3 regions of the Lactobacillus sp. ESL0681 genome follow, and region 3 is predicted to be linked to each of the others. Evidence: predicted binding sites of a transcription regulator. Region 3 holds the regulator's gene; each other region holds the start of a gene.

Evidence for each region. Region 3 encodes HrcA, which represses chaperone genes, less so after heat shock. Its sites were predicted from a motif close to TTAGCACTCNNNNNNNNNGAGTGCTAA; they were not measured.
Region 1: groES (co-chaperone GroES) is a predicted target of HrcA. The motif match lies at 800-826, and genes of this name have one in related genera.
Region 2: clpP (ATP-dependent Clp endopeptidase proteolytic subunit ClpP) is a predicted target of HrcA. The motif match lies at 1,004-1,030, and genes of this name have one in related genera.

Annotation. Positions count from the first base shown of each region.
Region 1 covers NZ_CP113943.1:759,455-761,734, reverse strand. The annotation lists gene OZX59_RS03570 (redox-sensing transcriptional repressor Rex) at 112-756, shown strand; gene groES (co-chaperone GroES) at 945-1,229, shown strand; gene groL (chaperonin GroEL) at 1,248-2,280, shown strand, end outside.
Region 2 covers NZ_CP113943.1:108,983-111,262, forward strand. The annotation lists gene whiA (DNA-binding protein WhiA) at 1-309, shown strand, start outside; gene clpP (ATP-dependent Clp endopeptidase proteolytic subunit ClpP) at 385-969, opposite strand; gene OZX59_RS00610 (SH3-like domain-containing protein) at 1,144-2,280, shown strand, end outside.
Region 3 covers NZ_CP113943.1:486,284-488,563, forward strand. The annotation lists gene grpE (nucleotide exchange factor GrpE) at 1-390, opposite strand, end outside; gene hrcA (heat-inducible transcriptional repressor HrcA) at 403-1,452, opposite strand; gene OZX59_RS02460 (Rib/alpha-like domain-containing protein) at 1,627-2,280, opposite strand, start outside.

The DNA.
Region 1 (2,280 bases), 270 kb from region 3:
AAGTTATCCGTAGATTGTGAAAAAAATATTTGCAAATAGCTAAGCTTCACGGGTACAATAAGGATAATTAATATTTGGTTCACAAATAAAATCTGGGAGGCTTTTTAAATAATGGAAACAATTAAAATTCCAACGGCAACGGCCAAGCGGCTGCCGCTTTATTATCGGTACTTAATTATCCTGAATGATAGCGGTAAGGAGAAAGTATCTTCAACTGAATTATCTGAAGCTGTTCAAGTTGATAGTGCTTCAATTCGGCGCGACTTTTCTTATTTCGGCGCATTGGGTAAGCGAGGTTATGGTTATGACGTCAAAAGTTTGCTGACCTTTTTTAAGAAAATTTTGAACCAAGACACCTTAACTAATGTGGCATTGGTTGGTGTTGGTAATTTGGGTCATGCGCTGCTCAACTACAACTTTAAGCGTAGCAACAATATTCGGATTTCTTGTGCCTTTGATATCAATGAAAAAATCACCGGTAAGATACTGAGTGGTGTACCGGTTTATGGGATGAGTGAGCTAACTAAACAACTCAGTGATCAACAAATTTCGATCGCTATCTTAACTGTGCCAGCTAATACCGCGCAAAAGACGGCTGATGAAATGATCGAGTCTGGAATCAAAGGAATTATGAATTTTACTCCGATCAGACTTTCGGCACCAAGTGGTGTGCGCATTCAAAATGTTGATTTGGCAACAGAATTGCAGACGCTGATTTATTTCTTGGATGCTGATAAGGCTGATGAAGATAAGTAATTTGAGTATTTGCCATGGCAAGATTTCATGATAAAAGCAGAAATTAGCACTTTAACCAAAAAAGTGCTAATTTTTACTTGCATTCTATTTCAAAAGGGGTTATTATCATATTTGTAGGTTGGCACTTGGGTAATAAGAGTGCTAATAATTATTAAAAAGTTAAAATTTTGATTATAGGAGGGACAAACGTGTTACAACCAATCGGTGATCGCGTGATCGTAAAAGTTAAAGAAGAAGAAGAAAAGACTGTTGGCGGTATCGTCCTAGCTTCCAACGCTAAGGAAAAACCAACTGAAGGTGAAGTTGTTGCTATCGGCCAAGGTAACTTTGCAGATAATGGCGATAAGATTCTAATGACCGTTAAAAAGGGTGACGTTGTTCTTTACGACAAGTATTCAGGTACTGATGTCAAATATGAAGGCGAAAAATATTTAGTTCTTCATGAAAAAGATATTTTGGCAATTGTTGAATAGTTAAGGAGTGAATTAAGAATGGCAAAAGATATTAAATTCTCAGAAAAAGCAAGACGTTCCTTATTAAAGGGTGTTGATAAGTTAGCTGACACTGTTAAGACTACGATTGGTCCTAAGGGGAGAAATGTTGTTTTAGAGCAATCATACGGCAACCCTGATATTACTAATGATGGTGTGACAATTGCTAAGTCAATCGAATTAAAAGATCACTATGAAAACATGGGTGCTAAGTTAGTTGCTGAAGCTGCACAAAAGACTAATGACATTGCTGGTGATGGTACTACTACTGCTGTTGTCTTAACTCAAGCAATTGTACGTGAAGGTATGAAGAACGTAACTGCTGGTGCCAACCCGGTTGGTGTTCGTCGCGGTATTGAAAAAGCTACTAGTGCTGTAGTTGATGAATTGCACAAGTTAAGTCACGATGTTTCTTCTAAAGATCAAATCGCGCAAGTTGCTTCTGTATCTTCAGCTTCTACAGAAGTTGGTGATTTAATCGCTGAAGCAATGGAAAAAGTTGGCAATGACGGTGTTATTACTATCGAAGATTCACGTGGAATTGAAACTGAATTGTCAGTAGTTGAAGGTATGCAATTTGATCACGGTTACTTATCACAATACATGGTAACTGACAACGATAAGATGGAAGCAGATTTGGATAATCCTTACGTCTTAATCACTGATAAGAATATTTCTAATATTCAAGATATTTTGCCATTGTTACAAGAAATTGTACAACAAGGTAAGTCATTATTGATTATTGCTGATGATGTTTCTGGTGAAGCATTGCCAACCTTAGTCTTGAACAAGGTTCGTGGAACTTTCAACGTGGTAGCTGTTAAGGCTCCTGGCTTTGGTGACCAACGTAAAGAACAATTACAAGATATTGCTGCTTTAACTGGTGGTACAGTGATTACCGATGATCTTGGTCTTGACCTTAAGGACACTAAGATTGAGCAATTAGGTCAAGCTCGCCGGATTACTGTAACTAAGGACTCAACTACGATCGTTGATGGTAGCGGAGCTGCTGATGCAATCAAGGATCGTGAAG
Region 2 (2,280 bases), 380 kb from region 3:
GAAGATTTGCGAATTATGCGGGATATGCGTAATTCTGTTAATCGGCTAGTTAATTGCGATACTGCTAATTTGAAAAAAACGGCAACGGCGGCTGCTAAGCAGGTTGAAGATATTGAATTAATTAAGCAAAAAATGGGCTTAACTGAATTACCAGAAAAACTGCAAGATTTAGCGCGTTTGCGCCTAGATAATCCAGAATTATCACTCAAAGAAGTGGCCGAGCAAGTTGCAGATGGACCAATTTCTAAATCTGGGGTTAATCATCGTTTTAAAAGAATTCATGAAATTGCTGAAAATTTACGACAATAATATGGTTTTTAAGATGCTAGCAGGGCAAATAAAAAGGACTCACTTTGAAATGAGTCCTTTTTAGTATCTAATTAATTATTTTTTCTTGTTAACCATGATTTCGTCAATTAAACCGTAATCTTTAGCTTCTTGTGCGCTTAAATAATTATCGCGTTCAGTATCTTGTTGGATCTTCTCCAATGGTTGACCAGTCGTTTCATGTAAGATTTGGTTAATCTTTTCTCTGGTCTTCAAGATTTCCGTAGCGGCAATTTGGATTTCAGTCTGTTGACCTTGGGCACCACCAGAAGGCTGGTGAATTAAAACGGTAGCGTTTGGCAATGCAAAACGTTTGCCCTTTGTACCACTAGTCAATAGCAGTGAGGCCATTGAAGCAGCCATTCCAGTCGCAATCGTGGAAACATCTGACTTGATAAAGTTCATCGTATCCATGATTGCTAATCCTGAGGTTACTACACCACCAGGAGAATTAATGTAAAGCGAAATGTCTTTTGTATTATCTTGTGCATCCAGGAATAGTAATTGCGCAATAATTGAGTTTGCCATGTCATCATTAACTTCGCCACTCAACATAATAATCCGATCTTTTAGTAAACGTGAATAAATATCATATGCACGTTCTCCTTGAGCTGTTTGTTCAACAACAGTAGGTACTAGCATTTTTTTGCCTCCTAAAATTTAAGTTCAAAAATAATTAGCACTCTAATAAGTACAGTGCTAATTAAATCACTTCCGTTAAATACTGTCAATGAAAGTGTATCAATTTTGTATTTTTTGTAACACGCTTCTTATATTACAATGTAATAGAGAAGATTAATTATCGGAGGAATAGTTTTGAAGCAATTTAGAAAAATCGCAACGATTATCACGACCATCATGGTAAGTCTAGTAGTCGCAAGTGGCTATGGGCCTGCGTTAGTTATGGCAGATTCGACCACTACGCAGTCGCCGGCTTCAGATAGTTCAAATGAAGCTGGATCTGGGGCTAGTTCGGATAACTCAAGCCAAACAACTACAACTAAGCAGCCTAAGCAAACAACTACTGGTTACGCAATGATGACCAAAGTTGCTGGGGACAAGAACTATAAGGTTTGGCAGAGTGTGTCGAATGGTAAGGTTCATAAAAAGGTAGCTGATGGAATTGATTATCGCTATAACCATATTCAGTCAGACCAATTAGTGAAGACTAAGAAGTATAATTATTGGCGGATTTATGTTGACGGTCGTCAGGTTGGCTATGTTAATGAAAACTATTTTGCCAAAAATAAAATCTCTGTGCCAAAGACGATTAGCTTAGTTCGCAACGAGCATTATGAATTTTCAACTGTCGATGCTATTTCTTATGCAACTGATGATACTGGAACAGTAGTTGACAATAGTCAAGTACAAATCTCTAAGACTGGCATTTTTTGTGATGAACCGAAAACCTATAAGGTTAACTACTCTTATGGTAAAGCTAAAGCAACCACCAAAGTAACCGTCAGAAAGAGTACTAAAGAAGGTATGGTTGACGAAAGCGACTTTGATAGTGTAAAGGCACAAAAGGGGACTAATGACTACCAAGCCTGGAAGACACATTATGGTTCATCAGTTAATTATGTCAGTCCTACAGAATATACGCCTGAAACCGAAAAACGGACGCTGACTAGCGGTGATTTAACACTAAAAACCCGGTTTTATCAACCCGTATTGTTAAGTGTTAAGGATCCTAGTGATGATAACATTAACCGCGTTGGTCATATTCCTGAAGGAGTTACAGTTGCCGATGATGGTTGGACTTATACCAGTTTATTAAGTCATACTAATTTAATGTCTGGTCATATTGTTGGCTATGATTTGCAAAAGTTGACCAATCCGTATAATGCGCAGCATTTACTTGATATGTCACAAAAGAAATTCAATAATTATGTTAAGCATGTTAAAGTTAGTCCGTATATTCCAATTGGTCACGGTCAAGCAATGGGTAATAGT
Region 3 (2,280 bases):
AGTCATTTGTACTCCCTTTTTAAGCTGCTGAGAAGCGTCATCATCTACCTTCGTAGCCAGAGCACGCTCTAGATTATCAACTGCTGGCAAAACATCCTTAGCCAGCGATTGCGATTCATACTTAATTAGTTGCGTCCGTTCATTATTATAGCGCGTCTGCATATTTTGCATTTCTGCTTGACTACGCAAAAACTTATCTTCAAGTTCTTTATTTTGCGCCTGTAAATCTGTAATCTGTTTTTCTACCTTAGCAGTAGCATTGGTTTTTTTATCTGAGTTTTTACCCTCAGAATCGGCTTTAGCTGCAGATTTAGCTTTCGACTTGCTTTTAGCAGTAGTCGCTTCTTTTTGTTTTAAATCCTCTTCACTAGGAAACTTTTCCTTGCTCACAGCTAACCTCCTTTATTGAAATCTACCATAATAGTCAAGTAGTTTCTTGGCTAATTCATTTCTAAAATATTCTAACAATCCCAACACCTGAGAATATGGCATATTGGTGGGACCTAATAAAGCAATCATTCCTTTACCATGCGAACCAACGTTATATTCTGCAGTTAACAAACTATAATCCTTTAACAAATCACCGGGTAATTCAGATCCAAGCCTGACACGAACTGAACGACCACCAAGCTGTCGATCATCAGAAGTGTCTAATAATCTAGAAAGTAAGTCGTTACGATCAACTAGGTCATACAGCGACCTGATATGCGATGCATCACCAACTGAGCTATTACTCAACAAGTTAATCTGTCCATCAACATACATTTGGTCGCTTGCAGCATCCTTAAGAACGTCCTCAACCAATGCAATCAGTTCATTTGCTTGCTGACTACTGGTATGCTTTCCTAAAGACTTAGCAAGTAAACTAGGTGTCACTTCATCTAAACTCTTACCTACCAGTTTGTCATTGAGCAAACGCACAGCCCGCTCAATCTCATCACCACTAATGTGACGTGGCAAGTTATAGACCTGATTTTGGACATTACCATCGCTGGTAACTAGAATTGCCATAATTTGTCTATTAAATAGTGGTACGATTCTGAAACCCGTAATAGTTACGTTGCGACTCTCGGGACCTTCTGCAAAAGCGGTATAATTGGTCAAATCTGACAAAATCTTAGCTGCTTCCTGCACAATTTCATTAACCTGATGAAATGGTTGATCAAGCTGCTGCATAATATGCTGGTAAACATTCTCAGGCAACTGCAATGGTTCAACCAAATTATCTAGATAATAACGATAACCTGCAGTTGACGGAATTCGTCCACTAGATGAATGAGTCTTTTCGATTAAGCCCTTTTCTTCAAGCGCAGCCATTTCATTACGAATAGTAGCACTTGACACCTTAATCGGCAACTGACTCATTACGGTTTTTGAACCCACTGGATCATGAGTTTGTGTAAAATCATTGATGATTGTTTTTAAAATTAATTCTTGACGTTCGGTCAACATAAATATCGCCCTCACTTTTAGCACTCTTACATCTTTGGTGCTAACAATTATTATGATACTAGCTTTTAGCAGAATGTCAAGCCGAGTGCTAAAAATAATCCAATTTTTTTAATTAGCAAGCAAAAAAATAGTTTGAGTGCAATCTCAAACTATTTTTAGCATTAGTTAAACTAACTAAAGATTAGCAGCCTTTACATATCTGCCTTTACCAATGATCCAATATCTCGTACCTTGAAGAGAAACCCAATCACCATAAACCGTAATGGTTGAACCGCGTTTTAGTACCTTTTGATTAGCACGCTTACCATACTTGTTATAAACATAAGCATTATGGTTCAAAACAACTTCATCACCAGTAATATTACGTTTAGCAATGTAATAACCATTATCTAACTGGTAAAACTTCCGCGCACCGACGCGATGGATAGTCTTATCGACCTTTACCCGTGAACCTGCTTTTAATGTTACTTCATTTACTCGCTGTCCTTTTTCATCATATAAATAGGAACTATGCATTATTTGATCTTTTTGTGGATCAGCCTTTATCTGCTGTGCTGGCTTAATATTATGCTTAGCTTTCTTAAAGTTAGCTGCTTTAACATAGCGATTAGCACCGACAATATAATATTTTTGACCACTAATTTTGACTGGCTCACCATAAGTAGCTAGAACCTTACCTTTTTTGGTGGTAGTCTTACCTAGTCTCTTACCAAACTCATTATAAGTGTAAGCATTGTGAATTAATTTACGTTTCACGCTTTGAACATTGCCAGTAGCCAGATAATAATTATTATTTAAGATATAGAAATCACGGTCAGCAATTTGCTT